DNA from 4 places in the Providencia sp. PROV208 genome. Region 3 is predicted to be linked to each of the others. Evidence: predicted binding sites of a transcription regulator. Region 3 holds the regulator's gene; each other region holds the start of a gene.
The links. The regulator CRP, encoded in region 3, controls carbon source genes, mostly activating them, when cyclic AMP is high. The targets are predictions, from matches to a motif close to ATGTGANNNNNNTCACAT.

Region 1: the regulator CRP is predicted to act here: its motif matches at 3,748-3,765, upstream of adhE (bifunctional acetaldehyde-CoA/alcohol dehydrogenase).
Region 2: the regulator CRP is predicted to act here: its motif matches at 4,223-4,240, upstream of PR766_RS12060 (sugar transporter).
Region 4: the regulator CRP is predicted to act here: its motif matches at 4,425-4,442, upstream of msrB (peptide-methionine (R)-S-oxide reductase MsrB).

Annotation. Positions count from the first base shown of each region.
Region 1 covers NZ_JAMPNS010000015.1:161,791-170,062, forward strand. The annotation lists gene PR766_RS12210 (fimbrial biogenesis chaperone) at 1-366, opposite strand, end outside; gene adhE (bifunctional acetaldehyde-CoA/alcohol dehydrogenase) at 855-3,515, opposite strand; gene PR766_RS12220 (YchE family NAAT transporter) at 4,013-4,657, shown strand; gene PR766_RS12225 (ABC transporter substrate-binding protein) at 5,252-6,868, shown strand; gene oppA (oligopeptide ABC transporter substrate-binding protein OppA) at 6,960-8,272, shown strand, end outside.
Region 2 covers NZ_JAMPNS010000015.1:128,219-136,490, reverse strand. The annotation lists gene nhaB (sodium/proton antiporter NhaB) at 1-1,456, shown strand, start outside; gene dsbB (disulfide bond formation protein DsbB) at 1,623-2,138, shown strand; gene PR766_RS12070 (DUF333 domain-containing protein) at 2,184-2,489, opposite strand; gene PR766_RS12065 (DMT family transporter) at 2,528-2,860, opposite strand; gene PR766_RS12060 (sugar transporter) at 2,967-4,166, opposite strand; gene PR766_RS12055 (DUF2594 family protein) at 4,405-4,626, shown strand; gene PR766_RS12050 (YfcC family protein) at 4,887-6,335, opposite strand; gene PR766_RS12045 (M20 family metallopeptidase) at 6,378-7,508, opposite strand.
Region 3 covers NZ_JAMPNS010000012.1:23,455-31,726, forward strand. The annotation lists gene PR766_RS10330 (hydrolase) at 86-1,069, shown strand; gene PR766_RS10335 (YheU family protein) at 1,066-1,284, shown strand; gene PR766_RS10340 (phosphoribulokinase) at 1,333-2,199, shown strand; gene PR766_RS10345 (OsmC family protein) at 2,276-2,680, opposite strand; gene crp (cAMP-activated global transcriptional regulator CRP) at 3,005-3,637, shown strand; gene PR766_RS10355 (hypothetical protein) at 3,836-4,204, shown strand; gene PR766_RS10360 (hypothetical protein) at 4,383-5,624, shown strand; gene PR766_RS10365 (aspartate aminotransferase family protein) at 5,670-6,887, opposite strand; gene PR766_RS10370 (aminodeoxychorismate synthase component II) at 7,019-7,594, opposite strand; gene ppiA (peptidylprolyl isomerase A) at 8,019-8,272, opposite strand, start outside.
Region 4 covers NZ_JAMPNS010000015.1:139,413-147,684, forward strand. The annotation lists gene alr (alanine racemase) at 1-1,065, shown strand; gene PR766_RS12100 (MipA/OmpV family protein) at 1,235-1,987, shown strand; gene PR766_RS12105 (D-hexose-6-phosphate mutarotase) at 2,082-2,972, opposite strand; gene gapA (glyceraldehyde-3-phosphate dehydrogenase) at 3,220-4,215, opposite strand; gene msrB (peptide-methionine (R)-S-oxide reductase MsrB) at 4,572-4,985, shown strand; gene PR766_RS12120 (YeaC family protein) at 5,109-5,399, shown strand; gene pncA (bifunctional nicotinamidase/pyrazinamidase) at 5,467-6,087, opposite strand; gene ansA (asparaginase) at 6,111-7,130, opposite strand; gene sppA (signal peptide peptidase SppA) at 7,323-8,272, opposite strand, start outside.

The sequences.
Region 1 (8,272 bases), on a different contig from region 3:
TGCTCGCTCTCGAAGGTGTTTTTCTGCTGGAATAGCGCGTGTATTTAAAAAGAAAAGAGATTCTCTATCGGCTGGTAATTCACTGTTATTTTTTAATAATACGCGAGCGCTAGACTGATTGTTTGCTTCTAATCGAAATAAGTAGGGGGTAACCAAAAAATAAGGTGACTTCGTACCTTCAATTTGTTCAGTCACGGTAGCCTGAATGAAATAGGGGATTGAATCCCCATTAATCACCGTGAATGTGGTGGAGGGGTGATCACTGTTTAATATTAATCTTGTTGGTTCCAGACGTAAGCCCACGCTGTAGGCTGAAAAGCTCAAGCACAGTAAAATTAAATAGGTAAAATCAGCCAGTTTTTTCATATCAATTTATGTCGTCCCGAGAAAAGAAAAGGTCATGGTTGATTGAAAAGAGTTCATTTATAGACTCATGTTTTTCTGGATGGGACTTAACATAAATATAAAAGGTTTTATGAAATTGATCCTTATTGGTGCTTTACTAAGCATTTCAACTGTTTTCAATAAAGTGACTCAAGTTAGCTGATACCGCAGCGTGGTTATATTTCGGAAATACATATACCAAGGTTTATATTTGGGTTATCAATAAGTCTGATGAGATCAACCTAATTTATAGGTGATATTCTAACGACGGTATTGTGGAGTAAACGAATGCTGCAATGAGAGAAGACGACTGCTTAGACAAATAATAGTAAGGTGGTTAGGGCGGTTATTTTATCATATATCCATCTTTGGGATGTTTGAATAAAGATAAAGGCTCCAAAAGCGTTAGGGGGATCCTAAATCTTTTGAAGCCTTTTTATCGATTAATGGCTATACCATTAGAATGCTAACTATTTTTTCGTGCTTTTCTTTTCTGCTTTAGGTGCAGCAAGTTCTGCGCCTTTTTCAGTAAATTCACGTCCGTAGTAAGAATCCAGTAACAGTTGTTTGATTTCAGAGATCAGCGGGTAACGTGGGTTAGCTCCAGTACATTGGTCATCAAACGCATCTTCAGACAATTTGTCTAAATGAGCTAAGAAGTCCGCTTCGGCAACACCAGCTTCACGAATAGATTTAGGAATACCTAAATCCGCTTTCATCTCTTCTAGCCAAGCAAGTAGACGTTCAATTTTCTCACCTGTACGGTCGCCTGCTTTGGTCAATCCTAAGTGATCAGCAATCTCAGCATATTGACGACGAGCTTGAGGGCGATCGTATTGGCTGAATGCTGTTTGCTTAGTTGGGTTATCATTTGCGTTGAAACGAATAACGTTACAAATCAATAGGGCATTAGCTAAACCATGTGGAATATGGAATTCAGACCCCAATTTATGTGCCATGGAGTGACAAACTCCTAAGAAGGCGTTGGCAAATGCAATACCCGCTAATGTTGCTGCATTATGAACCCGCTCTCTTGCTACAGGGTTTTTTGCCCCTTCATGGTAGCTTGCTGGCAGATAATCTTTTAACAGGCTTAGTGCTTTTAATGCTTGACCGTCAGAGAATTCATTCGCCAGTACAGAAACATAAGATTCCAGAGCATGAGTCACGGCATCTAACCCACCAAATGCAGTTAGCGATTTAGGCATGTTCATGACTAAGTTTGCATCAACAATCGCCATATTTGGTGTTAATGCGTAGTCCGCTAATGGGTATTTTTGACCTGTTTTATCATCAGTCACAACGGCAAATGGTGTAACTTCAGAACCTGTACCTGACGTGGTTGTAATCGCCACTAATTTTGCTTTTACGCCCATTTTCGGGAATTTATGAATACGTTTACGGATATCCATAAAGCGTAACGCTAATTCTTCAAAGTGAGTTTCTGGGTGCTCGTACATGACCCACATAATCTTAGCGGCATCCATTGGGGAACCACCACCTAACGCGATGATCACATCCGGTTGGAATGCTTGCATTTGAGCGGCGCCTTTACGTACAACAGACAAGGTAGGATCCGCTTCTACTTCAAAGAAAACATCCGTTTCAATATGGTGTTTTTTCAGCACATCAACAATTTCATCGACATAACCATTATTGAATAAATAGCCATCGGTGACGATAAAGGCGCGTTTTGCACCATCAGTGGCTATCTCTTCTAAAGCAATAGGAAGACATCCACGGCGGAAATAGATTGAATTAGGGAGTTTATGCCACAACATATTTTCAGCTCTTTTTGCCACGGTTTTCTTGTTGATTAAGTGTTTTGGTCCTACGTTTTCGGAGATAGAGTTACCTCCCCAAGAACCACAACCCAAGGTTAAGGATGGTGCTAACTTAAAGTTATACAGGTCACCGATACCGCCTTGAGATGCTGGGGTATTAATCAAAATACGCGCCGTTTTCATTTTTTCGCCAAAATAGCTTACTCGAGCATGTTGGTTATCTTGGTCAGTGTAGAGGCAAGAGGTATGACCAATACCGCCCATTTCAACTAATTGTTCTGCTTTTTCCACTGCATCTTCAAAGTTTTTAGCACGATACATTGCTAAAAGTGGAGAAAGTTTTTCATGGGCAAAAGGCTCTGATTCATCAATGAGTTTTACCTCACCAATCAGAATTTTGGTGGTTTCAGGAACGACAATACCTGCCATTTCTGCAATTTTAAATGCTGGTTGACCCACGATTGCTGCATTTAGGTTACCATCTTTTAAAATAATATTTTGGACAGCTTTGAGTTCTTTACCTTGTAGTAGGTAACCGCCATGGGTAGCAAAGCGCTCACGAACTTGATCATAAACTGCATCAACCACGACAACTGACTGCTCAGATGCGCAAATTACACCATTATCAAAAGTTTTTGACATCAAGATAGACGCAACGGCACGTTTGATATCGGCGGTTTCATCGATAACAACAGGGGTGTTACCTGCGCCTACACCAATAGCGGGTTTACCTGAGCTGTATGCCGCTTTCACCATGCCCGGACCACCGGTTGCTAAGATTAGGTTAATATCAGGGTGATGCATTAATGCGTTAGACAGCTCGACTGATGGGGAATCAATCCAACCGATGATATCTTTTGGTGCACCAGCTTCAATTGCTGCATTTAATACGATTTCTGCCGCACGGTTAGTCGCAATTTTAGCGCGCGGATGTGGAGAAAAAATAATCGCATTACGAGTTTTTAAGCTAATTAAAGATTTAAAAATGGCAGTAGACGTTGGGTTTGTTGTTGGGACAATACCGCAGATAATGCCAATAGGTTCAGCGATAGTAATGGTGCCAAAGGTTGGGTCTTCAGACAGAATGCCACAGGTTTTTTCGTCTTTATACGCGTTATAGATATACTCAGAAGCGAAGTGGTTTTTAATCACTTTATCTTCCACAATACCCATACCTGATTCTTCAACGGCTAGTTTAGCTAATGGAATTCGAGCATCAGCCGCAGCGAGAGCCGCAGCGCGGAAAATACGGTCGATTTTTTCTTGAGAGAAGCTGGCAAATTCACGTTGAGCTTTTTTGACACGAGCAACGAGTTCATTGAGTTCGGTAACATTAGTTACGGACATATAGATTACTCCTGATAAAGTTAAAATTTTTAAGCCAATGAGCAAAGCATCTAAAAAAAGCTGTTGTAACAAGACCACCTAAAACAACAGTATAGATAAACTTAACAATAATGCGTTTCACTCATGCTAATTGGCTTATAAATCTCAGATAAATAGCTCAAAAAGTAAAAATTAACTGATTCATAATAACGTTTATTAGTTAAGAACAGATTAACAAAAAGGGGAATTAATAAAGTGATCTAAATCACAAAATATGCAAGCTGACTCCTTTCAGCATGGCATTTTTACGTTTTAGTAGAAATTGCAAAAAAAGGATTAATGAATCGCTAAAAATGGGTGAATAAAACGTCGATTTTTGAGTGGTGAGACAACCTGCAATAAATAATTCTATTAAGATGCACAAAATTGTTCTTTAACTAAGGATTTTAGTCATTTCAGTGATAAAATTAATTCAGGTAAGCGTTTCTTGTTTAAGAATTTTATGAGGGTATTAATGGGTGAGCGCAACATTACTTGATTTATCAGGCTATATTAAATTTTTTATTGGTCTATTTGCGTTAGTAAACCCGGTTGGTATCCTACCTGTGTTTATTAGTATGACAAACTACCAAACTATCGCGAGCCGTAATCGAACAAATACAATAGCCAACTCATCAGTGGCAATTATTTTATGTACGTCTTTACTGGTTGGTGACTCAATATTACAGCTGTTTGGCATCTCAATTGATTCGTTCCGTATCGCGGGGGGAATACTAATTGTTACTATCGCTTTATCGATGATCAGCGGTAAAATTGGTGAAGATAAACAAAACAAACAAGAAAAAACCGAAACAGCAGTGCGCGATAGCATTGGTGTGGTTCCATTAGCTCTTCCATTAATGGCGGGACCCGGTGCGATCAGCTCATGTATCGTGTGGTCTTCACGATGGACAGGGTGGCAAAATTTTATTGGATTAGCGTTAACCAGTATTTTATTTGCTTTCTGTTGTTGGTTGCTGTTCCGTTCGGCATCTTTATTGGTTCGTTATTTAGGGCAGACAGGTATTAACGTCGTCACCCGTATTATGGGGTTATTATTAATGTCATTAGGTATCGAAATTGCTGTAACGGGTGTGAAAGCAATATTTCCAGGTCTTTTATAACTCATTGTATTTAGCCGTCTATCGGGACGGCTATTCCTACCTCTCTTTTATTACACATCATCATCTCATCTCATCTCATCTCAATCGACAATATCCATTTAATTTTTTTGAGTTACTCAAGATGTTCGAAATAGTTCCTCTGCACGATAAATATAAAATGTGATTATGTGTCGCACTTTTTGCAAATATAGGAATAAAAAGTAAGGAAATGTGAGCTGCGTAAATTTATTCACTATTCTCATTGGAGATTGTTAATGATATGTTTGGATTATTGTCATTGCAGGTCTTAAGTATTATTTAAGGTGTTTTTTTATCTAATTGTTTTTATTGTTTTATTTTCATTGTTACGTACATTTCAGTTATTCTGATGATGATTTAATGCTCGAAATGTTAAGTGTATGTGATTTTTTGCGGCTTTTTTTTATATGCCTTTTGTATAAATTAAAGTCAGTAAGGGCGTTTTTGGGAGGTTAAAGTAAAAAAGTTATTAGCAAACAATGGCTAAAAGCCTTTATGAGTCAATAACGAAAGGCTAAAAAAACACCATTCGACTTAATGTTGAAAATTTAATTATGAAATGGAGAAGGCGCAACGATGAAATTAACATCCAGACACTGTTTACTTTCTTGTCTCATTATCTCATCTACTGTTTTTGCTCAAGCGTTACCTACCTCAAATAAATCACCACAAACGATTACCATAAACAATGGTTCTGAAGTTGCTTCTCTTGATCCTCATAAAGTTGAAGGGGTGCCGGAAGGTAATATTATTCTTAATTTGTTAGAAGGGCTGGTTTACGAGGATATTGAAGGTAAAGCGGTTCCTGGTATGGCGAGCAGTTGGCAGAATGAAAATTACACCGTATGGACATTCACTATACGCGATGATGCCAAATGGAGTGATGGAACACCTGTTGTCGCAGAGGATTTTGTATATAGCTGGCAGCGACTAGCGGACCCGAAAACGGGATCACCTTATTCCAGTTATTTACAAAATGCTTATATCGAAAACTCAGAAGCGATTTTAAAAGGGCTGAAACCGAAAGAATCATTGGGTGTTAAAGCTATTGATGATAAACATTTGCAGGTAACACTCAGCCATCCAGTCCCTTACTTTATCGATATGCTTTCACATACCTCAATGAAGCCAGTTAACCGTAAAGCAATTGAAAAATATGGTGATAAATGGACACAACCCGGTTTCTTTATTAGCAATGGGGCATACATTTTGGATGAATGGACAGTCAATGAGCGAATTATTCTTAAGCGTAATCCACTGTATTGGAATAATGCAAAAACGCAGATTGACCAAGCTACTTTTTTAGCTATCACGTCTGAAGTCAGTGATAACAACCGCTATCGCAGCGGTGAAATCGACATTAGTAACTCTGCCATTCCGCCTACGTTGTTTAAAAAAATGAAGGCAGAGAAACCTAACGAGCTGTATGTTCGTCCATATCTGTGTACGTTTTACTATGAAATTAATAACCAGAAAGCTCCCTTTACCGACCCACGAGTGCGTGAAGCGATTAAATTAGGTTTAGACAGAGAAACGATCACAAATAAAATCATCGACCAAGGACAGGTCGTCGCTTATGGGTTTACACCGACATTTATTCATAATGGTCATTTCGCCATACCTGAATGGGCGAAACTTTCGGCGGAACAGCGTTACCAACGAGCCAAAGACCTGCTCGCTGAGGCTGGATACACGGCGAAAAATCCCCTTAAATTTACTCTACTGTACAACACATCAGATCAAAATAAGCAGCAAGCTATTGTTGCCGCATCGATGTGGCAAAAAAATATTGGTGCTCAAGTCACATTGCAAAACCAAGAATGGAAAACCAGCTTACAAAACCGCCATGAAGGAAACTATGAAGTTGCTAGAGCAACATGGTGTGCTGATTACAACGAGCCTTCTGCATTTTTGAATTCATTACTGTCGGATAACAGTAACAATACGGCTGCATACAAAAACAAAGCTTATGATCAATTGCTATTAGAGGCTTTGACTGCACCAGATGACCAATCTCGTCAAAAAATTTATCAACAAGCAGAGTCCTTGCTAGACAAAGACTCTGCGCTGGTTCCCGTTTATTACCGCGTGAGTACAAGAATGATCAAGCCCACAATTGGAGGATTTAAAGGAGGAGACCCTCTTGATCATATGGATGTTAAGCGGTTATATATAAATTCTACTAATCAATAATTTTGTAATAAACAAAATAACTGTTTACTGACTCAGTAATCGGATGCATCAACAACACAACCAAAACAAGAGTATGGGAGTAACCAAAATAATGAGCAAATTACTGAATAAGACCTTTGTTGCTTTAAGCGTTGCTGCTGGGTTAATGGCAGGGACGATGGCGACAAGTTATGCTGCAGTTGTTCCTGCTGGCGTGGAGCTAGCCGATAAACAAGTTATCGTACGTAATAATGGCTCCGAGCCACAATCCCTTGACCCGCACAAAATTGAAGGGGTGCCTGAATCCCATTTAGCAAGGGACCTATTGGAAGGGATTACGATTGTTGGACCTGAAGGGGAAACATTACCTGGCTCCGCGATTAGCTGGGAAAATAAAGATTTCAAAGAGTGGACCTTTAAAATTCGCGATGGCGCTAAATGGTCAAATGGTGACCCTGTCACGGCTGAGGATTTTGTTTATAGCTGGCGCCGACTCGCAGATCCAGACACCGCGTCTCCTTACGCTAGCTATCTGCAATATGCCCACGTACAGAATGTGGATGATGTTATTGCCGGTAAGAAAAAACCAGAAGAATTAGGCGTTAAAGCGTTAGATGATAAAACGTTGGTGCTAACATTAAGCGAAGCCGTACCGTATATTCCTAAATTACTTTCTCACCCATCAATGTCGCCAGTGAATAAAAAAGTCGTTGAAAAATTTGGGGCTAAATGGACTCAACCGGGTAATTTTGTGGGTAACGGTGCCTATAAATTGAAAGATTGGACCGTTAACGAACGTATTGTTTTAGAGCGTAGTCCAACCTATTGGGATAATGCACATACAGTCATTGACCAAGTCACCTTCTTACCAATTTCATCGGAAGTTACGGACGTAAACCGTTATCGTAGCGGCGAAATTGATATGACGTATACCAATTTACCTATCGAACAATTTAAAAACATTCAACAAACAATGCAGAAGGATTTACGTGTAAGTCCATATTTATGTACTTACTATTACGAAATTAATAATGAGAAACCGCCATTTAATGATCCTCGCGTTAGAGAAGCATTAAAACTGTCAATGGACAGAGATACTATCGCTAATAAAATCAAGGGAATGGGTGATATTCCTGCCTATGGTTTTACACCACCATTTACCAATGGTATGAAAGCTGAAAAACCAGATTGGTACACTAACATGACGCAAGAACAGCGTAATGAAAAGGCGAAACAGTTGCTTGAAGAGGCGGGTTATAATAAGTCAAACCCATTGAAATTTAACTTGTTATATAACACATCAGATTTACATAAACGTATTGCTATTGCCGCATCATCCATGTGGAAGAAAAATATTGGTGCAGAGGTTAAACTCGAAAACCAAGAGTGGAAAACTTTCTTAGATAGCCGTCACCAAGGTGCTTA
Region 2 (8,272 bases), on a different contig from region 3:
CCCAATTGTTTTCTACTTTGTTAACCCATTCATCGCTGGTTGGCTGCTCGTCATCGAATTTATTTTCACGTTAGCGATGGCGCTAAAATGCTACCCGCTTCAACCTGGGGGGTTGTTAGCCATTGAAGCCGTACTCATTGGCATGACTAGCCCAGCTCAAATATCCCATGAAATTAGCAATAATCTTGAAGTGATTCTATTGCTAATCTTTATGGTGGCTGGCATCTACTTTATGAAGCAACTTCTACTATTTGTCTTCACGAAGCTGTTAATAAACGTCCGTTCTAAACGAATTTTAGCGTTGTCATTTTGCTTAGCAAGTGCGTTTTTATCCGCTTTCTTAGATGCCCTAACGGTTATCGCTGTGGTCATTAGCGTTTCTATTGGCTTCTACGCTATTTACCATCAATATGCCTCTAGCCAGCCTAGCAATACCGATCTACAAAACGATGCCTTCATTGATACTGCTGAGAAAAAACACACGTTAGAACAGTTTCGTTCATTTTTACGCAGCTTAATGATGCATGCAGGTATCGGTACAGCCCTTGGCGGGGTAATGACTATGGTCGGTGAGCCACAAAACCTGATCATCGCCAAACATGTTGAGTGGGACTTTATTACTTTCTACCTACGTATGGCACCAGTCACCATCCCTGTTTTCTTCTGTGGTTTGATGGTTTGTTTCCTCGTCGAGAAGTTTAAAATATTTGGTTATGGCGCTGAATTACCAGATTCCGTACGCCAAGTATTAACCGATCATGATAAAAAGATGAGTGCAAAACGTAGCAAGAAAGAACAAGCACAGCTGATTGTGCAAGGTCTTATCGGGATTTGGTTGATTGTCGCATTAGCATTTCACCTTGCTGAAGTAGGGCTCATTGGTCTTTCCGTAATTATCCTTGCCACGACATTCTGCGGGATCACTGAAGAACATGCTCTCGGCAAAGCGTTTGAAGAGGCATTGCCATTTACTGCTCTGCTCACGGTATTTTTTAGTGTTGTTGCGGTGATCATTGACCAGCAACTCTTCACACCATTTATTCAGTATGTACTGCAATCCTCTGAATCGTCACAACTCTCACTATTCTATTTATTTAATGGATTACTTTCAGCCGTCTCCGATAATGTGTTTGTTGGAACGGTATATATCACTGAAGCCTTAAAAGCAGCAAATGCAGGGTTAATTTCAGCCGAGCAATATCAGCACTTAGCCGTGGCGATTAACACCGGAACAAACTTACCGTCGGTCGCAACACCAAACGGGCAAGCCGCATTCCTGTTCCTGCTAACTTCAGCCCTTTCCCCACTGATCCGCCTTTCTTATGGACGCATGGTATGGATGGCGCTGCCATTTACTATCGTGATGACGGTCGTTGGTTTGCTTGGGGTTGAGCTGTGGTTAATCCCACTAACCGATTGGATGGAAAGTATTGGTTTAGTTACCATCCCTCGCTAATGAATTTTGATAACCCTTTTTGTTGACTCAAAGCCGCATACTTATGCGGCTTTTTTTGTAATAAAACGTAAAAACTAAGCTAATCTTATTCTAATCTGATTTTGCTGCTTTTTTTATCACCCAGATAGAGGCAGAATAAGCCAATTATTAATGAAGGGAATTAATTATGTTCAGATTTTTTAATTACTGTTCTCAAGGACGGTCAGCTTGGCTACTCATGGCATTCACAGCTTTTATGCTTGAATGTGCAGCACTGTACTTCCAGCATATTATGAAGCTACAACCATGCGTAATGTGCATCTATGAGCGCGTTGCATTGATGGGAATTATTGCAGCGGGTTTAATTGGGGCGATAGCACCTAAAAGCACCGTTGTTAAAGTGATTGCAATTGTGATTTGGCTGTATGCCGGTTGGCGTGGGCTAGACCTGTCATGGGAACACACCATGCTGCAACTTTATCCGTCGCCTTTTGCATCTTGTGACTTCTTCGTGAATTTCCCAGATTGGTTGCCACTGCAAGAATGGGTTCCTTCTGTGTTTGAAGCAACAGGTGATTGTGCAGTAAGACAATGGGCATTCTTAGGCTTAGATATGCCGCAATGGTTAGTGGGTATTTTTGTTGCCTATATCTTAGTTGGCGTGATTGTCGCTATCAGCCTATTCTTCCCAAGTAAAAAATAACCTTTCTTTTCGCCCATCAATTTTATTTGATGGGCGTCTCAAGTTTTAAATGCAGGCTCCATTTCGGATGACCGATACCGTGCAACGCCGCCCATTAGCAAACTGGCAAACGGGGGTTTTTTCACCATTTAATTCTAAATTCAATGAAGGTAATCCACCCGCAGAAGTGCAGGCTTCTTGCGCACCTGGTCCTAAATTCACAACTTGCTGTGCATATTGAGAACCGGCGGTTTCTGCTCTTGTCATCTTACTGTTTTCCGAGCTACCGCACGCTGAAAGCAAAACGGCTAACGCCGTAACGGATCCCATTGCCATCACTGTTTTTAACAGCGATTGACCTTTCCTTTTCATTTTCTTTCTCCAACAGTATCAGCGCTGTCTCAGTTCCCTTAATGGGTGCCACTCTTAGAAAACAGGTTGATGACTAAAACACCAGTTATAATTAATAGCATACCAATAATTGCGGGTAAATCGAGTTTTTGGTTATAAATATAGATGGCAGCCACAGAAACCAACACAATCCCAAGACCGGACCAAATGGCATAGGCAATCCCCAGCGGCATCACCTTCACAACCTGAGAAAGCCCCCAAAAAGAGATGGCATAACCAATGACTACCACTAAGGATGGCCAAAAACGGCTAAAACCATCTGATGCTTTTAGTGTCGTCGTCGCAATAACCTCTGCAATAATGGACATTAGTAAAAAGCCCAATCCTTTCATAATTCACCTTTATTTATTGATTAACCTAATATTTGGCAGAAATTTAGCACACTAAAAAGCACCATACTAACCTTTAATTAGTATAGTGCTGATGAATAAAGAAGACTTAATGATTGGCAGGCACTAACTGTTTTTCTTTGAATGCTGACGTATAACGTAAGTAGATAAACAAGCACCAAGCGAGAGCTAAGATACTAATAATTGCGCCTACGTAACCAATATTAGTCATTCCCATGTGGGTAATAACTTGATTGCCCAATAACGCGCCTGCGCCAATACCGATATTATATAACCCCGAGAAAATTGACATTGCCACATCCGTTGCATCCGGCGCTAAATCAAGGACTTTAACTTGGATGCCAAGGCTGATACACATAATCGCAATTCCCCAAAGTACACAAATACCTATAAGTGTCCAAACATCACCACTTAATGGCATAAATAGTGCTAAACAGAGTGTAATCAAAATAATCGATGCAGGTAAAAATGTCAGTGTAAAACGGCTACTGTATCGACTAAACAATACACTACCGAAAATGCCCGCACCGCCAAAGATTAACAATAATACAGTGGCAAAATTTTGACTCTGTAAGGCGACATCACGCACAAATGGTTCAATATAACTGTAGGCAGTAAAATGCGCCGTAATCACGACCGTGATCAGGACAAACACCCCAATTAAAGCTGGGCGTTTAAAAATAATCGGTAAGCTTTTTAAAGACCCTGAATGTTCACTCGGTAAACGCGGTAAAAATCGCAATAACGCAATCATCGTTAATAATGCCAACACGCCGATACACAAGAATGTTACTCGCCAGCCCATCCATTGCCCGATAACACGGCCTAGTGGTAGCCCCAAAACAGTCGCTAAGGCTGTTCCCGTTGCAAGTAAACCCAATGCTTGCGCTTTTTTGCCCGCAGGAGCGACTCGGATTGCCAATGATGCGGTGATAGACCAAAACACAGCATGGGATAATGCAATACCAATACGTGCAACAATCAACACTTCAAAATTCCATGCGATCCCACACAGAATATGACTAAGAATAAAGATAACAAATATGCACCCCAATAACTTTCGCCGTTCAAATTTTCCCGTCATTAGCATCAAAGGAAGGGACATCACTGCGACAACCCACGCATAAATCGTGATCATTAGCCCTGTATGAGCCACTGTCATATGAAAACTTTCTGCGATATCACTCAGTAATGCGACAGGAACAAATTCGGTGGTATTAAAGACAAAAGCTGCAACGGAGAGCGCCAATACACGGATCCATGCAGTGCTTCGAGAAACCTGAGACATGGTTTACGACATCCTGTTGAAGATAATTAAGACCAATAATAGCCTTCAGTTCATTTTTGTGAATAATATCACACTCGTCATTCATCTTTAAAGGATTGAAAACTATCGTTTTCAGACTCTTTTCTTATAGAAGAACTATTATTTCTCTCTTATTTTCATACCTGTTTGAAAAGCGACAGAATCATTTCTTCTATGCTACAATCTGCAAATTACTTTTTATTCTTACAGGAATTCCTAAATGAAAACCCATTTTCCAACTGAGCCCGATGTAAACTCTTTAGCTGACGAAGTAACCTGTTTAAAAAATCTTGTTACTCACATGCTTAAAGCTATCGGTCAAGCTGATGCGGGTAAGATTCTGATCAAAATGCAGCGCGAAGTCGCTTCAATGGAAGATGAGAATCAAGCTGAGACCTACAAAAATATCTTAGAACAAATTAAGACAGGTTATCGTCAATAGGCATTTAGCGATAAATGCGATTCAGCCCATTAAATAAGAATGGTCTCCTAAAGTGCACAAAAAACTAAGTTTTGCTTATTCGGATCCTTTATCTTTGATTCCGAATTAAACCATTCTTTATTCATTTAGCTCCCCCTTCAAGTCCCTACGAAGGGGGCTTTTTTTGCTCAAACTTACCCATTACTCAAAAAAAACGCCACTCTTTCGAGTAGCGCTTTGGTTTATATCCTGTCTATCTTGATGACTAAACTTGGTCCCTCTTAAATCGGACCTAAATTTGTCACCACTGCATACACGATCGAAATAATAGAAATAATGACCCATGTTAAAACCAGAGGCCAAATAAACTTCAACCACTTGGTATAAGGAATCTTCGATGTCGCCAATACGGCCATCAAAATACCAGATGTTGGGTTAATACAGTTTACAACCCCCTCACCCATTAGTACGGTCTGTACGGTAGTTTGGCGAGTAATTTCTAACAAATCCCCCATTGGGGTGAAAATAGGTACTAAAACTGCTGCTTCACCCGATCCTGAAGAGATAAAGAAGTGCATAATCGCCGCAGTACCAAACATTGAAAGTGCAGATAACGTTTTTGGTAATCCGTCCATCAAAGAGATAATCGAATTTACAATCGTGTCTAAGATCATACCGTCAGCAAGTACAATCGCAATCGCTCTCGCCATACCGACAATAAATGCGCCGCCAACCATACCTGCGCAGCCTTTCAGGAAACCTGTCGCAATATCGTTCGCCGACATTCTATTCAATACACCCACGCCGACACCTAAGATGATAAACATTGCCATCATCTCTTTTTCACCCCAGCTCCATTCAATGGCACCAAAAATGAAGCCAATTAAACAAAATGCGGCGTAAGATAAGGTGATAACGTGGCGTAAAGAAATTTTTGACGTCTCAAATTGACTGTCATCGATTTCAACGTCAGGGCGAACCATCCCCTGACGACGGCATTTTTTAGCATACAGAGTTAAGAAGATAATCCCTGCGATCACAAAGCTAATATATACAACCGTACGGAAGCCAAATGCCGATAACAGGGGAACATCCGCTAACCCTTGAGATAAACCAACTGTCATCGGAGCCATAACGGATGCGTTAAAACCGGAATATGCAGCAACGTAAACAATCGCCGCACCAAACTTGTCATCCATCCCGACTGATTTTGCCACCAATAACCCTATAGGGACGAAGGCAATAATTGAGTTCACAACAATACCTGTGGTGCCTAGAATCGAGAAAACAACAAAGAAAATCGTGATTAATAAAAAGTCATTGAGTTTTTTACTGCGTGAAATATTACTCAGGACTTTATTAATGGCCCCAGTCGTTTCAAGCAGATGTAAAGCGCCCCCAGTAAAGATAATCAAGAAAATAATGGGCGCGGCTTTAACTAATCCATCGGCGATAGAAGTAAAGACTTGCCCTGGCAATACGCCGTGCTGTTCCGGTAAACGTTCATAACTCCCAGGAATGGTATAAGAGCTCTTAACTTGAGTCTCGACCCCATCTTTGATGGTTGTGATAACTTTAGTTTCTGATGCGTATTGACCAGCTGGCACAATCCATGTCGCAATGGCTGCCGCTACTAAGATGAAAAAGAGCAATACATATGGGTTTATCCCATCAGAACGTTTTTTTTGTGGTGTTGTTGATGTTGTTGATGTTGTTGATGTTGTTGCCATAGACTTATCCTGTTGGATTATTATTTATTTTGTGGGTCATGATTACTGCGTAATACGCGTTAATACATTAAAAAATAACTGTGCGCGCTCAGTTAAAGAAGGGATCTCAAGATATTCTTTGTCACTATGTTGATAGCCACCGATCGGTCCCAAACCATCCACTGTTGGTGTTCCAACTCCCGCTGTAAATGAAGCATCAGAGCCACCACCAGTAGAAACATCTTCCAGTGTAATTGCTAATTTATTGGCTTCTTGTTTGATGATGTCGATGAGCTCAGCACTTTCTACCGTTTTTGCCATCGGAGGACGGTTAATTCCCCCCGTCAGAGAAAGCTGGATACCCTCTAGTACAGGTTGGCTACAAACTTCGCGGACTTTTTTATCAATCTCAACACCTTGCTGCTCTGAAGAGATCCGCACATCAATCTCTGCACGGGCATTTGGCGCAACCGTATTCACAGATGTTCCACCCGAGATCAGCCCCACATTGACCGATAAGCCTTTATCATGCTGAGACAGAGCATGTAAGCTCTGGATTTTGTAGGCCAGCTCTTGAATTGCACTAATTCCAGCTTCTGGTGCAATTCCTGAGTGGGATGCTTTTCCTTGAATCGTCAGAACATAAGTTCCTACACCACGACGTGCACTTACAATGGCGCCATTTGCGCGAGCGGGTTCCATCACTAAGGCATAGCGTTTGCCCTTTGCGCATTGCTCAATTACAGTGCGTGATGAAATTGAGCCAATTTCTTCGTCACAGTTCAGCAGAACTTCAATTTTTTTATAACGCTCATCTTGTGTTGCATAGAGCTGCTTAATGACCTGATGCACCATAACATGGCTGCCTTTCATGTCGATAACACCCGGCCCATAAGCTCTATCGCCCTCAATACTGAATGGTCTTTCCGCAACAGTACCTTTTGGAAAAACTGTATCAAGATGCAGTAAAATTAAAATTTCAGGCGTGGTAGATGGATAATAAATACGGTAGTTATTCCCTAATTTTTCATTTGGAATAACTTCAACCTCAAAGCCCATTGATTGATAGCGTTCGCACCAAAATGCGGCATGGTTATCAACACCCTCTTTATCGTATGAACCTGACTCGATATTAACGACTTGCTTCAATAAATTCAGCATCTCAGTTTCGTGTGTTAAAAAGTCATTGTGCATGTTGGTTTCCTATCATTTATTATTTTATGGCGAGTTATTTCAAATCTGAAATACACGCAGAACGATGTGCTTTTTATTCAAAATAAAATGAAGTATTTATCAACTATAAATGACAATGCTGATTAACATTCTTTTTGCGCGTAAAATCGCCACGCTGGATATGCATAAATATTGAATATACATCTTGCATGTGTGAAAAAAGAATTTAAACCAAAGGAAACAACCTTATGATAATACGGCATTCACCTTGAATAAAAAGGATGCTTTTGCACCATATCACAATAGATAAATAAATTACAAACAATTATAACTGCATACTTATGCAATGATTTTTTAATTTTTAAAAAAGTAATAGTTACAATAATGAATAATAAAACTATATAAAATATAGTTGTTGATAACAAAAAATAATTGGAATTCATTAATCCTATCATGTTGATTTTAGTTAACCATAAATAATCAACATTATGCAGAATATTAATCTTCCCCATGCATAGGACTTAATACAAATAAAGTGTACGGGATTTGTTTCACTTATCTCTATTTAAATAATCACAAAGAAGTATTTAGTCTATTTATTCGACATAATGACAGTAAATAAGCACCAACACCTCGAAAATATACGCAAACTTTAAACTGTTCGTTTAACGCTTTTCAATCAGTTGACATCGGTTTTTTTGGTATGCTGATTTGAGTGTTTACAGCATAAAATGCGCCATGCTTTTCCTGCCTTGATTCTAAATCTTGCTGGCACAATTTGCAGG
Region 3 (8,272 bases):
ACCTAAATATGTTTACTTGCATCACAGAAAAATAACAGTATGTTATGTGACTCTCAAGCGTTCCCACTAAATAAAAAATAAGGCCATGTCAGAAAATTTCCGCCCTATGAGTTGGGCAAAAAATCCACACCTCCAAACCTTATTACCAAGGATCTTTCGGCGTACCCCGAAAATTGTCCCCACATGGCAGCGATTAGAATTGCCTGATGGTGATTTTATCGATCTTGCATGGAGCGAAAACCCAGAACAAGCAAGTAAAAAGCCTCGTTTAGTGATTTTTCACGGATTGGAAGGAAATTTTAAAAGCCCTTATGCCCATGGGATGTTAGAAAGCGCCCAAAAGCAAGGGTGGCTAGGCGTAATTATGCATTTTAGAGGGTGTAGCGGAGAACCTAATCGCCAAAAACGTATTTATCATTCCGGTGAAACCAGCGATGCTCGCTATTTTTTACATTGGTTGAAACAAACCTGGGGGGATGCTCCAACTGCAGCGGTCGGTTACTCTCTTGGCGGTAATATGTTAGCCTGCTATTTAGCAGAGAATGGTGAGAATGCCGAATTGGATGCGGGTGTTGTTGTCTCTGCACCACTCATGCTAGAAGCCTGTTCCATCAAAATGGAAAAAGGTATTTCTCAACTATATCAGCGCTACCTACTTAACGGGTTAAAACGCAATGCAACGCGCAAGTTGGTACGCTACCCCGGCTCGCTTCCGCTTAATTTATTGCAACTTAAGCAGCTTAAACGTATTCGCGAATTTGATGATGTCATTACTGCGCGCATCCACGGCTTTGATGATGCGGCGGATTATTATCAAAAATGCAGTGCGCTACCTAAATTATCACAGATTACAAAACCCACACTGATAATCCACGCCAAAGATGACCCATTTATGGCGCCGGAAGTGGTACCAGATTTAAGCCATTTACCTGCAAATATTGAATACCAAATGACGGAACATGGTGGGCATGTTGGATTTGTCGGTGGCAGTTTTAGAAAGCCGCAAATGTGGTTGGAAACACGTATTCCGTTGTGGTTAACATCGTATTTGAATGAGCAAAAATCATGATTATTCCGTGGAAAGATCTCGCGCCTGAAACTCTAGAAAATCTCATCGAAAGTTATGTTTTACGCGAAGGCACCGATTATGGCACCCATGAGAAAAGCTTGCAGGATAAAGTGAATGACGTGAAACGGCAGTTAGTTTCTGGCGAAATTGTGCTAGTCTGGTCTGAGTTACATGAATCGGTAAATTTCATGCCTAATAACCAGTTTCGCCCGTAGCGCTGTTTCTCAAAAATAGTGGTCATGGCGTAAAACAGGGAGTCCACTATGTCAAAGAAGCATCCGATTATTGCAGTGACGGGTTCGAGTGGCGCAGGAACAACCTCAACGAGCCAAGCATTTCGTAAGATATTCCATCAATTAAATATCCGCCCTGCGACCCTTGAAGGGGATAGTTTTCATCGCTATACCCGCCCTGAAATGGATATGGCTATCCGTAAAGCCCGCGAACAAGGACGCCATATTAGTTATTTCGGTCCTGAAGCCAATGATTTTTCTCTACTTGAACAAACCTTAATTGACTACGCGACAACCGGTTATGGGCAGTCTCGTAAATACCTCCATACCTACGATGAAGCTGTGCCTTATGGGTTACAACCCGGTACTTTTACGCCGTGGGAGTCACTGCCATCCAATACCGACGTGTTATTCTATGAAGGGTTACATGGTGGTATTGTCACGCCAGAACACGATGTGGCACAACATGTTGACTTGCTGGTCGGCGTTGTACCTATCGTCAACCTTGAATGGATTCAAAAGCTTATTCGTGACACCACCGAACGGGGGCATTCTCGGGAAGCCGTGATGGATTCCGTAGTCCGTTCAATGGGAGATTATATTAACTATATTACGCCACAATTCTCCCGTACCCATATTAACTTCCAGCGCGTTCCGACGGTTGATACCTCGAACCCTTTTTCGGCAAAAGCGATTCCCTCACAGGACGAAAGTTTTATTGTGATTCGTTTCAGGGGATTAGAGCAGATTGATTTTCCCTATTTATTATCCATGCTAAATGGTTCGTTTATTTCAGCAATGAATACCATTGTGGTGCCGGGAGGGAAATTAGGTCTCGCAATGGAGCTGATTATGATGCCATTAGTGGAAAAACTCATGAAACAGCGTAATGGGTAGCTCAGCATTATAATTAAATAGATTAATGATAAGATGCTTATCGATAATAAAGATAAGCATCTGAATATAAACACGATTATACGTTTTTAATTTCGAAGCTATGAGTCACATTCACCGTTTTTTCTAACATGATTGCGACGGAGCAATATTTTTCCGCCGAAAGTTGGACGGCGCGTTCAACGACTTTGTCTGTTAATTCACGACCAGTGACAATAAAATGTAAATTGATATCAGTGAAGTAGCGAGGCGCTTCTTCGCGGCGCTGTGACGTTAATTTCACCTCACAATCAAGAATATCCTGACGACCTTTTTGAATGATGGAAACAACGTCAATCGCACTACATCCACCCGCCGCCATTAAAACCATCTCCATTGGGCTGGGCGCTTTATCCCCTGCATTACCATCCATCATAATTTGGTGACCTGATGCTGACTCACCTAAAAAAGAGAGTCCTTCTACCCACTTTACGCGTGCTTCCATTTTTATTCCTCTCAAAAAATAGTGATGTTTATCGCCTCATTGTTCCATATATCTAGACAATGTTATATCAGCATTATTAGGCTGAAGCGATACAGGGAAGACATTCGACATTGGATATGATACAAACAATGCTTAGTTGATAGGATTAAGATCAAAACTCAACGTTTCAATTGATTATATTATACAATTGATATTAATTTGCATTGGCCCATAGCAGCATTAATAATAGGCATCAATGTGACTTAATATGCTAAGCTAGACACTTTAAAGTCAGCCTTTCCCTACTTTTCGAAAGGTTGCAATAACATACAGAGGATAACGCTAATGGTTCTCGGCAAGCCACAAACAGACCCTACTCTTGAATGGTTTTTGTCACACTGCCATATTCATAAGTATCCATCCAAGAGCACTCTGATCCATCAGGGTGAAAAAGCAGAAACCCTTTACTACATTGTTAAAGGTTCAGTGGCTGCTTTAATCAAAGATGAAGAAGGCAAAGAAATGATTCTCTCTTATTTAAATCAGGGAGACTTCATTGGCGAACTTGGGTTATTTGAAGAAGGACAGGAACGTACTGCATGGGTTCGCGCAAAAGTTGCTTGCGAAGTCGCTGAAATTTCCTATAAGAAATTCCGTCAGCTGATTCAAGTCAACCCAGATATCCTGATGCGTCTTTCTGCGCAAATGGCGAATCGCTTGCAAACCACTTCCGAAAAAGTAGGTAACCTTGCATTCTTAGACGTTACTGGTCGTATTGCTCAAACATTGTTAAATTTAGCAAAACAACCTGATGCGATGACTCACCCTGATGGCATGCAAATTAAAATTACCCGTCAGGAAATTGGTCAAATCGTCGGTTGTTCCCGTGAAACAGTGGGTCGTATTTTAAAAATGCTGGAAGACCAAAATTTAATCTCCGCGCATGGTAAAACAATTGTTGTCTACGGCACACGATAATTTATTTTTCCGTCTAGCTTATTAGCTGGACTCTGAATAAAAAGGGTTTGTATCAGTGATATAAACCCTTTTTTATACATGTCAGTAATATAACCTTTTCGCCTGAACAAAAAATAACCGCGTTTTTTGATATTATAGAAAACATTCTTCTATATAGAATACTGAATAGTTAGCCAATAATTATTTAGGATTTCATTCATGACACACATTAATAATCTAAGCCATGCAGAGTCTCTTCAGCATTTAGAGAAATACCAAAAACGCTGTATTAACACTTTCTTGAAAAAGCAGGCTTTTTTCGAACATTTAGATGCGGCAAATCGCTCAACAACAAAATGCCCCGCATTAGCGAAAAAGCCGCTGGAAAAAGTCAACAATTTGCCTCAAACACGTTTTGTATCTTCATTGAGTATTGGTCGTTTAGTTCCTAATAGCCAACCTACCCAGCATGTTTCTAAGCCGAAGGTAGCGGTTATGTTTGGTACTCATTCAAACAAAAACATTGATACCCATTCAATTGAATTTAATAAGAGCTTCGTATTCTTTAAGAATCTTACGAGCAAATAGCATTCCAAATTTTTGCCATATGTAGCACCTTAATGAATATGCCACACTTTTGCCTAACCGCTATTTGTTAGGCCTTTTTTATCAATTAGTTAATTATCTAAAGTCGTTTTTTTATATTGCAAGTACATATTACTGAATAAACTAGCCTCATTTTTACATTATCAAGGTGAGGTATCATATGCCCATTTCATTCCCAAAAATTCGATGTGACACCAGTTCCGCACTCAAACTCTATATCCAAAAAACCAACCAAGGTTCATTAAGTTCTGAGACTAAAATTTCATTAATTGCCAATCAAATTGCTAAAATAAAAAGTCGTCATGATTTTTTTAATTTAAAAAATCATGAAACAGAATTAAAAGACCAAAACACCACTCACGATTTTATTATGACCACAATGGATGATGCATCATGGGATGATGAGTCATTTGAATCCTGTGAACAGTTGCCTGCTTGGAAACAAGAATTTTATGATGATTTTGTATCAAATAAATTTAAAAAATGGGATAAACAAACTAAACCATTAATCCATAATCATTACGATGGCACGGTATTTGCTCAATATTTTAATGCTAAAGAAGAACAGCATGAAAATAGCCTCCCCCCCACGCAAACACCTTCTGACACAGCCACACCACAAATATCCCAGCCTCCAGCCATTGCATTATCTCGAAAATTAAAAACAGTGAAACAAGAAAAGAAACAGATCAATACAACAGTAAAACCGACGGTATTCCGTACAGATGGCACTCCGGTGAGCGCAAAACAACAATTAGCATCCAGTGACCGACTATCTAAGCATAAATCGTCGAATTTAACGCTGGTAAACTTAACAAAAAATAGTCAGAAAGAGCACGTTACCCGACATACACCAAAATCGACGATCAAACCTGTTCGTAATGTGATATCAAAAACAACACACACCAGAATGAATTCAGCCAGTGAAAAAACTCGAGCGTCAACATCATTCAATCCGATATTAGAAGAGAGAAATATTCCAAATGAATTTTCTTATAAAAAACCGGAAAGCCCGGCAATACAGGAGACAAAATCTACGCCCAAAACGATAAAAACGAAGAAAATTAATGGCAATTTGATCGGACTTTACACATCAGGAAGTACAGTCAAATCGACAACTGACATGACGAAAAATAGGAGCACTGAAAATCAGCCAATAAAGAAAAATATCTCGTCGAAAAAAACCTTCAACTCTCGATTAGAACAAGAAAAATCAATTAATCGATTACAAAATCATCGAACTCAACAACCCATAATGCCGCAGTTACAAGATGAATTTGTTATGAATATCAACAAAGAAATGGTAAGAAATGCACAACAAATAGAAGCATTGAAAACCGATATTGCCGTGAAAAAACAGAAAGCAGAAATTATCAAACAAAGAATTTCCACCCGAAAATAAGTCTAAAGCTCAAAGAGGGTGATACCTCTTTGAGCTTTGAGTTAATTATTCAGCCAATAGCTTTTCTATTGCTGCCGTCAGTTTCGCCATCCCACTGTTAATCTCTTCCTCAGAAATAATCAGTGATGGTGTGAAGCGCAACACGTTGGCTCCTGCACTGAGCATCATCAACCCTTCTGCTGCACTGGCTTGTAACACATCTTTCGAGCGATTCAGTAATTTACCTTTGAGCTCTGCACCAATTAATAAGCCCATTCCACGAATTTCAGCAAAAATTCCATATTGGTCATTTAGCTTATTTAGGTGTGCGGTAAATAACTCACGGCGTTTTGCAACACCATCAAGCACTTCATCTGTATTGATAATATCGAATGCTGCATTACCGACTGCACATGCTAGTGGGTTTCCACCGTATGTCGTACCGTGAGAACCTACTTCCATCGTTTGTGCAATATCTTCAGTGGTGATCATCGCACTGATTGGAAAGCCGCCACCGAGCGCTTTGGCAGTGGTTAAAATATCAGGTGTCACATCGTAATGCATATAAGAGAATAGCTTCCCTGTACGCCCCATACCGCTTTGTACTTCATCAAAAATAAGCAATGCATTATTTTCATCGCAAAGTTGACGTACTCCTTGCAGGAATTCTAGAGTTGCAGGTGTCACCCCTCCTTCTCCTTGAACGGGTTCCAGCACGACTGCACACGTGTTTTCATCGATGACCGCTTTGACGGCATCAAGGTCATTGAAAGGCACATGAATAATATCTGCAGGCTTTGGACCAAAACCATCTGCATATTTTGCTTGCCCACCAACTGACACCGTAAATAATGTTCTGCCATGGAAAGCTTGCTTAAATGCAATGATCTTCGTTTTATATGGGCTATATTTGGTGATGGCATATCGACGCGCTAGCTTAAACGCGGCTTCATTTGCTTCAGAACCTGAATTAACAAAAAACGCGCGGTCTGCAAACGTTGCTTTCGTTAATTTTTGAGCCAGTTTTAGCGCCTGTTCATTCGTAAAAACATTACTCACGTGCCACAGTTTTTCGCTTTGGTCACGCACGGCCGCAACTAGACTCGGATGACAATGACCTAGCGCTAAAACCGCAATCCCGCCTGCAAAATCAATATATTCTTTACCTTGCTGATCCCAAACGCGGCTCCCTTCGCCTTTAACTGGAATAAATTCAGCTGGCGAAAAAATAGGTAGCATAACCTGATCGAAAGTTTGCCGATTGACTGCTTGTTGTTCTGACATACCCCTCACCTGCTCTTTATCGAATGCTTAAGTGAAAATATAAGCATCAAATATGAATAAAAAATCAATAAAGAGCAAGAGGAAAGGGTAAAATATGCATAATTAATTTTGCTAGCCGGAAAATATAGTGACTAGTATTTGAGGAAGTTACTCAACAGCTCATGACCTTGTTCGCTGAGAATACTTTCGGGATGGAATTGAACCCCTTCTATTGGCAGGGTTTTGTGGCGGATCCCCATAATTTCATCAATATCCCCGTTATTCAATGACCAAGCAGAAACATCAAAAGAAGCAGGAAGTGTTTCAGCCGCAATCACAAGAGAATGGTAGCGGGTCACAGTTAAAGGTCGGTTAAGCCCTTTAAATACCCCCTGATGGTTATGATGGATAGACGAAGTTTTGCCGTGCATCACTTCACGCGCCTTTACAACAGATGCGCCAAATGCTTGACCAATCGCTTGATGACCTAAGCAAATACCCAAAATAGGTACTTTGCCCGCAAAATATTTTATCGCTTCCAGAGAAATCCCCGCCTCATCTGGCGTACAAGGACCGGGTGAAATGACCAAATGGGTTGGAGCCAATTGTTCAATTTCTTCAATGGTAATTTCGTCATTACGTTTCACCAGCACTTCAGCCCCTAGTTCGCAAAAGTATTGGTATAAGTTGTATGTAAATGAATCGTAATTATCAATAAGTAAAAGCATAGTAGCCTATCCGACTGATTTTTATCATTATAAGTTTTTTGTTTATGCATAATTTATAGCGGTTAGCAATCAGAGCGCCACCCAAAATCCATAAATTTACACAAAGGGCGGCTATCATAGCACAGCCAAGACAGGAAAATAGCCTATTTAAGTCAAGTAATCTATTTTCAATATAAAAATTTCCATATAAAAATCATGGAATTATATTCACAGAGATATAACAATTTCATAATTGGACAAGAAATGCTTTAAATACAATAAAGTAAAATCACAACGGTCAGATGGGTAAAATCAGAAGATACGGTTAACCCACGAAAAAATCATGCATTCGCAAGCTAGGAAATAAGAAAAAATGCAAAGAAAGGGGTTTTAAACGAAATAAAGAGGATGATTAACGAAAACCATCCTCTTCATGAGAAAGATATTAAGGCTTTTTAATCACTTCAGCAGAAATAATCGTGATTGGTTCAACAGGAACATTTTGGTATGGTCCGACATTCTCTGTTTTGACTTTCGAAATTTTATCCGCGACATCCATTCCTTTAACCACTTTGCCAAATACGGCATAGCCAAAATCACGCTGTCCGTGATCTAAGAATGCGTTATCAGCAACATTAATAAAGAATTGGCTTGTTGCACTGTCTTTATTTGCACTACGCGCCATCGCAATGGTTCCAC
Region 4 (8,272 bases), on a different contig from region 3:
ATGCCACGCCCAATTCGTGCAATTATTCATCCTCATAATTTAGAACATAATTTAGCCGTTATACGTCAGAAAATTGGTCAGGCTAAGATCTGGTCGGTAATGAAGGCCGATGGTTATGGTCATGGTATAAAACGAATATGGCGTGGGCTTAAAGCATCAGACGGTTTTGCTGTTCTGGATCTGCATGAAGCGGTTTTATTGCGAAAAGAAGGGTGGCAAGGTCCTATTCTGCTGCTAGAAGGTTTTTTCCAAGCCGCAGACTTAGTGGTTATTGACCAGTATCAGCTGACTACCAGTGTGCACAGCCGTTGGCAGCTAGCTGCAATTGAGCAAGCGACATTGAGCCAGCCAATCTCTGTGTACATTAAACTGAATAGTGGAATGAATCGCCTAGGATTCTCTGTGAGTGAATATTCCGATATTGTGGATCAGCTGACGCACATGGCAAATGTGGCGAACGTAACTTTAATGAGCCATTTTGCCAATTCAGATTTACCCGGTGGAACTCAAGCCCCATTGGAAAAAATTCAACATTTCTCATCGTTATCGTTACCCACTTGCATTGCAAATTCTGGTGCGGTGTTATGGCATCAAAATACACATTATGATTGGGTGCGAGCCGGTATTGTGCTGTATGGGGCATCACCAAGCGGTAAGTGGGCAGATATTGCCGCATATCATTTAAAAGCGGCAATGACCTTACAATCTGAAATTATCGCGATACACCATATCGAGGCGGGTCAATCTATTGGTTATGGTAGTAAGTTCACCTCAGAAAAACCAATGCGTATTGCAACGGTTGCCTGCGGTTATGCGGATGGATATCCACGCCATGCACCGACAGGCACGCCTGTTTGGTGTCAGGGGCGACGTTGTGAACTCTTAGGTGCTGTTTCCATGGACATGCTGACTATCGATATTAGTGATTGCCCTGAAGTAACAATTGGCACTCCCGTAGAACTATGGGGTGAGAATTTACCCGTTGATGATGTGGCACAATCTGCGGGTACAATTGGTTACGAATTATTATGCGCACTAGCACGTCGTGTACCCATTGATTTTTAATGAATAAGTATCACTTTTCATTTGCTTAGCTTATATTCATTGCTGAGAAAGATAGACAATGAATGCAATTTAGCTTTAAATGTGAACCATCTCACTAACGTAGGGGATACTCCTGCGTTATTCATCGTTTATTATTAACTTCATTTGAATAATTTGGGTTTAATTTAATATGTCTAAAACAGTTAAAATGACCACACTTGCCATTGCGTTAAGTGCGATTTCAAGCGCTGCTTTTGCTGGAACTTGGTCTGTTGGTGGTTCCGTATTAGCGCAAGCAACGCCTTATAAAGGCATCAAAACTAGCGATTACATTACGCCAGTTCCCGTTGTGAATTATGAGAGTGAAAATTTCTACTTCCGCACATTAGCTGTAGGTTACTACTTGTGGAATGATAAAGAAGACCAACTTTCTTTAGATGCATATTACTATCCGCATTTCTTTAAGCCAAAAGATAATGATAATGCAGATATGCGTAAGCTAGATCGTCGTCGTGACACTGTGATGGGTGGTTTCACCTACAGACATAACGCGGATTGGGGAACATTACGTTTCAATGGTTCTCTCGATATGTTATGGGAAAGCGAAGGCATGCGTGCTGAAGCAGCTTATCTATACGCATTTAAAGGCGATAACTGGTCACTAACCCCAGGGATTGGTATTAAATGGGATAGTGCGAAGTTAAACCGTTATGAGTTTGGAGTGACCTCGAAAGAGTCCGCAAAAAGCGGTTTAGAGCGTTACCAGCCAAACTCAAGTTGGACACCTTATGTTGAATTATCAGCTAACTATCGCATGACTGACAGCTGGTCATTATTTGCGCTAGGACGTGTTGATAAGCTGTCTAACGAAGTGAAAGATAGCCCGATGGTGAACAAATCCTATTCTGGTATTGTGTGGAGTGGTGTGACTTACACCTTCTAATTTATACGCTGGAATAGAATGAAAAACCCCAAAATGGCTAGGCTGTTTTGGGGTTTTATTTTTGCATGTATTCTTACAATTATTTTACGCGTGGTTATTCTTGCTGTGGCTGCGGTTTATTTTCGCGGCATACCATCACGAGAGAAAGGCGAGAAGGGCTTTGCGCTTCAGATTTCATTGGCATATGAATGCGAGCCGTTTCCACACAAACCATCTGTTTGTAACCATTATTAGGCATATCCTGCATGCTGCAAGATAGCTCCGCCCAAGGGTTCCAGCACACAACATCGCTGTGATGATAATGGTGCAACTCAATAGTGCGATTCCAGCCATCATCACGCAATAAACTGTACTCTTCGGGTTCAGTATAAATGCGGTCGGTGTGCTTATTGAATTTCAGTGGTTCAGAAATGTAAGCTTCTCTATCTGCTACTTTATCAATGTAATGTCCACCGAGACCATACACAGTGGCTTTTTGAATATCACTAATATTGAAGTAACTGTGCAATGCCGCTGTCGCTTCAAAATCCCCATAGCTTTCTAGTTCAAGTTCACAGGTTTCACCAAGCTTCATGCGCAGTATCAGTGTAAACTCATGCGGCCATAGTTTACGAGTGTATTCATTGTCGGTCAGAGTGAATGTGAGGATCACGCCACAATCATGTTCGTTATGGGCGGTAAATTGCCAAGGTAAAATACGGGCAAAACCATGGCTAGGGCTATTCACTGGACCAAACCATGGCCAGCAAATAGGAATACCGCCACGAATGGCAATCCCTTCTTTAAACGCACTTTCCGGACTTAACCAAAGGCAGGGTTTTTGACCTGCGGGTTGCCAGTCAATTAAGTGGGCACCTTGTAGGCTGACCGCACCACGTACTTTGGGGTGTGAAACTACGATGAGTGGCAACTCACCAAGTTGGCGTTGGGTAATATAAGGAGAAAGCTGTTTGATAACAGGTAAAGCAAAAATTTTATCATGCATTGTCTTGCGCCTGTGGTTGTTGGTCCATCATCACGACCTAAATCAGCGACTATAAATAGAACAGCGCCTATAAATAGGGCAGTAACTAGAAATAACAATATAACAAACTCACGATACTGCAAGTTGCATTGAGTGAAGCGGGAGACGCAGCTTGGAGTATATTGAGCTGGGCTTTAATTTTGCGTGTACGAAGGATACAAAAGAGCCGCCAAAAGGCGGCTCAGTCACACTAATTGCGTAACAACTCTTATTTAGAGATGTGAGCGATCAGGTCTAAAACTTTGTTAGAGTAGCCAGTTTCGTTGTCATACCAAGAAACCAGTTTCACAAAGTTGTCGTTCAGTGCGATACCTGCTTTAGCATCGAATACTGAAGTCAGTTTTTCGCCGTTGAAATCGGTAGATACAACGTCATCTTCGGTGTAACCCAGAACGCCTTTCAGTTCGCCTTCAGCTGCTTCTTTGATAGCATCACAGATTTGAGCGTAAGTTGCTGGTTTTGCCAGACGTGCAGTCAGGTCAACAACAGAAACGTTAGGAGTTGGAACACGGAAAGACATACCAGTCAGTTTACCGTTCAGCTCAGGGATAACTTTACCTACAGCTTTAGCAGCACCTGTTGAAGATGGGATGATGTTCTGAGAAGCACCACGACCACCACGCCAGTCTTTGTGTGAAGGACCATCAACAGTTTTTTGAGTCGCTGTTGTTGCGTGAACAGTGGTCATCAGACCTTCAACGATACCAAATTTGTCGTTGATAACTTTAGCCAGTGGAGCTAAGCAGTTAGTTGTGCAAGATGCGTTAGAAACGATTTCTTGACCTGCGTAAGCTTTGTGGTTAACGCCCATAACGAACATTGGAGTGTCATCTTTAGAAGGACCAGTTAACACAACTTTCTTCGCGCCTGCTTGGATGTGTTTACGAGCAGTTTCGTCAGTCAGGAAGATACCTGTTGCTTCAGCAACAACATCAACACCGACTTCGTTCCATTTCAGGTTCGCAGGATCTTTCTCTGCTGTAACACGGATTTTTTTACCGTTAACAACTAAGTGACCATCTTTAACTTCAACAGTACCGTTGAAACGACCGTGAGTTGAGTCGTATTTCAACATGTATGCCATGTACTCTGCATCGAGCAGGTCGTTGATAGCAACGATTTCGATGTCAGAACGCTCTTGTGCAGCACGGAAAACGATACGGCCGATACGACCAAAACCATTAATACCTACTTTGATAGTCATAGTATTTCCACCAGCTATTTTATTTCGTGAATTAAGATGTACTTAAAGTTACCAAAACCTTGCCAGCCGTCAAGCGGAATCGTGTCAATTATTGAAAAAAATCAATTCTGAAACCACTATCTGCATATTTGTCAGTCACTTCAGCAGCAAATACAGCCGCACGTATTATCGGGATTGTTCAGCATAATGAAACCATCCTTCAGTGATATATGTGAGACTCATCACAAATCAAACCGTAAAGTTCTAACCTTAATAGTCTAGAATAGTTTTTCACTGAACGTTGTTAAGTTTTTGTTGCTTGAAATAGGGGCATGCTGACTTCAGCAAGCGCCTTTTTGAAAAAGAGTAGGTAATCGATGTCGAATAAAGATAAGCAAACTATTGATTTGTCAAAGCTTAACCAAGTCCAACTGTATGTGACGCAGGAAGCTGGTACAGAGCCGCCATTTAGTGGTCAATTATTGCATAACCGTAAAGATGGCGTGTATGAATGTCTCTGTTGTGGCACACCTTTATTCCTTTCTGAGACAAAATTTGATGCTGGCTGTGGTTGGCCGAGCTTCTTTCAACCGATAGATGAAAGTTTGATAAAATTTATCGAAGATTTCTCCCACGGAATGCATCGTATTGAAGTGCGTTGTGGTCATTGTAACGCCCACCTTGGCCATGTATTTCCTGATGGACCTCAACCCACTGGGCAGCGTTACTGCATTAATTCAGCATCACTGAGCTTTACAGATGACAAAACGGGCGAAAAGACCGTTGGGTAGGTTGCTGAAGCTTGCTGAAGCACGAGTTATCACTCGGAAGTAACGATTCAGCTAAAGAGATATAATTAAAATAATCTTCATTATCACTTTATTCGTTTTATGAGGCGTAACGTGAGCGTAGAAATGGATACACAACAAATAGAACAACTACTGTCTGTGATGACCCCTGAAATTTATCAGCGCTTAGTGACGGCTGTCGAATTAGGTAAATGGCCTGATGGCGTACCGTTGACACCTGAGCAGAAAGAAAACACATTGCAGATGGTCATGTTATGGCAATCTCGCCATAATCATGATGCGGAACATATGACTGTTGGCACAGATGGTCAAATTACAATGAAGAGTAAGCAAGAATTAAAATCCCTGTTTCAAGGGGATAGATTGGCAACGTTGAAACCGCAAGAAAACGACTAAGCGTATAATATCGCCCCATGAATGATGGGGCGGTAATTGAGAATGACAACGATAAAACGGCTTAAGCTTAAAATGATAAGCTCATCAACTTGGCGCCCGCATTTTGCATTTCTGCTAAGGCGAGTTCACTATCTTCTGGGGCTAAATTCACACCACGACAACCGTCAACTAAAACATCCACGCAGTAGCCTAATTTCAGTGCATCTAACACCGTAAATTTAACGCAATAGTCGGTCGCAATTCCCATAACGGTTAAATGGCGAATTCCCTGTTGTTGGAGCCATGGATGCAGCTCCGTTTGACTGATACGGTCGTTATCGAAAAAAGCACTGTAACTATCCACTTGCGGGTTTTCGCCTTTAGTGAAGACTTTTTGGATAGCGTGGATATTAAGTTGAGCATGAAAATCAGCGCCATGAGAACCTTGTATGCAGTGTTCAGGCCACCAAACTTGCGGTAATCCATTTAATTCACCCAGTGTACCGACAGGGTGCCCAGAGTTAACGGCAAAACTCAGATGATCTTCAGGATGCCAATCTTGGCTGGCGATCACCGTCGTTCCTTGCGCTTGGCAAGTATCAATCATACGATTTGCTGTTTCAATGACCTGTTCACTTTGTTGAACCGCAAGTGCACCACCAGTGCAAAAATCATTTTGTAAATCGACTAACAGTAACGCTGATTTCATCATTTCTCTCAGTAGGTTATGGCTTACTCATCGGCGTAGCTTAACTCTCCACGCAAGTTATTTTGCATTAATTCGCGAATAAGCTCAGTGGTATAATCTTGGCTTAGTAAATAATGTAATTTACTCAATGCGGCTTCAAAAGTCATATCAAAACCACTAATCACTCCAGATTCTGCTAACGCATGTCCGGTAGCATAACCTTCCATATTCACGCGACCTGAAATACATTGAGTGAGATTAACCACAATAATGCCGCGTGACGTCGCTTCACGGAGGATCCGCAAGAGTTCAGGTTGTTGCGGTGCATTGCCAACACCATAAGAACGTAAAATAAGCGCTTTTACAGGTTGTTGAAGAATGTTACGTACGATTTCAATCGATAACCCTGGATATAATGTGACAACACCTATCGGCTGTGGAGTAATACGATGAGTTTTGAGTTCACCAATACCAATTGGAGCAGGGCAAGTATTGAAAGTACGGATGTGGATCCCTGCTTCCATCAAAGGTGAACAGTTTGGTGATGTAAACGCTTCAAAACCATCAGCATGTGCTTTTACGGTGCGGTTACCGCGATACAATTTATTATTGAAGAATAAACCGACTTCATTAATAGGATAGTTTGCCGCTAAATAAAGTGCATTGAGTAGATTGGTTTGCCCGTCGGAACGTAGTGCTTCGAGTGGAATTTGTGACCCTGTCACGATGATCGGTTTCTTAAGATTTTCGAACATGAATGAAAGCGCAGAGGCAGTAAATGCCATGGTATCCGTACCATGTAGAATCACAAACCCATCATATTTATCATAATTTTCGCTGATGTCATCGGCGATATTCTGCCAGTCTTCGGGGGTGATGTCCGAAGAGTCGATTAATGGTTGATGCTCCCGGATCGTAAATGTTGGCATTTCAGGGCGATGGAATTCGGGCATTTGCGCTAGCTGGGCTTGTAAGTGACCTGAAACGGGAATATAACCTTGCGGAGAGTGGCGCATACCGATGGTGCCACCCGTATAAACGACATAAATCGATTTCTTCTGCATTTTGTTACCTGACGATGACAGATGAAGTTCTGTGTGTGAATAATTTGGATTATAAGGATTTTGGCTTATTTGCCGGAGATAATCTATGGATAAAACAATATATTGCAGATTGTTGTGATGGCAAGAACGCTTTACGCTAGGTATTTTCCCTTTAAGGTATCCCCTCTATGATGACCATAGAGGGGGCGACAGTTAGTTAATTTCCGCGCAGTTTAAACAAAAAGCATAACGATTTTGCGGATCATTCATTTTCAAGAAAAACTGTGCCTGGCGGCGGATATCCGTCACCGCGGCTGGCGGTAGGAAAGCTTGCAATGCGTCAGGCATCATGACTTGAACATTGTTAGTCACTTCAAGGATTAATTGATCCATAAAGGAGAGTTCAGGCTGCATCCAATCCAATTCAACTGATTTCACTTGCGCTAGTTCAGCTGCTTTTGCGACAGCATCATCAAAATCACCTAATTGGTCAACTAAACCTATTTTTAGTGCGTCTTTCCCAATCCAAACGCGACCTTGAGCAATTTTATCTATCTCTTCTGGCGTTTTATGGCGTGATTGAGCGACTAAGCCGATGAAGGTTTGATAGCCGTTTTCGATAGTAATTTGCATCATATCAGCAAATTGTGGGCTGATCCCTTTAGTGACAGAAACGCCCGCCAATGGTGAAGTTGAGACGCCATCGGTGTAAACACCGATAGATTCGAGTGAATTCTCAAAGGTGTTGATCACGCCAAAAATACCAATGGAGCCTGTTAGCGTGCTTGGGCTGGCAATAATGTAGTCCGCAGGCGTTGAGATCCAATAACCGCCGGATGCAGCCATACCCCCCATAGAAACCACAACAGGTTTTTTCGCCGCACGGGCTGCGGCTAATTCATTACGAATTAAGTCAGAGGCGCTGACGCTTCCACCTGGGCTATTGACCCGTAATACGATAGCTTTGATATTGTCGTTTAATCGCGCATCACGAATTTGGGCAGCAAGGGTTTCTCCACCAGCAATACCGGGTGTTTGTGGTCCATCCATGATGGCACCTTGTACCACAATCACTGCGATATTACCTTCGCTGTTGCTGGTATCGGCGATTTGGGTGGAATAATCATAAATGCTGATACCATTGAACGTTTTATCGTCTTTAT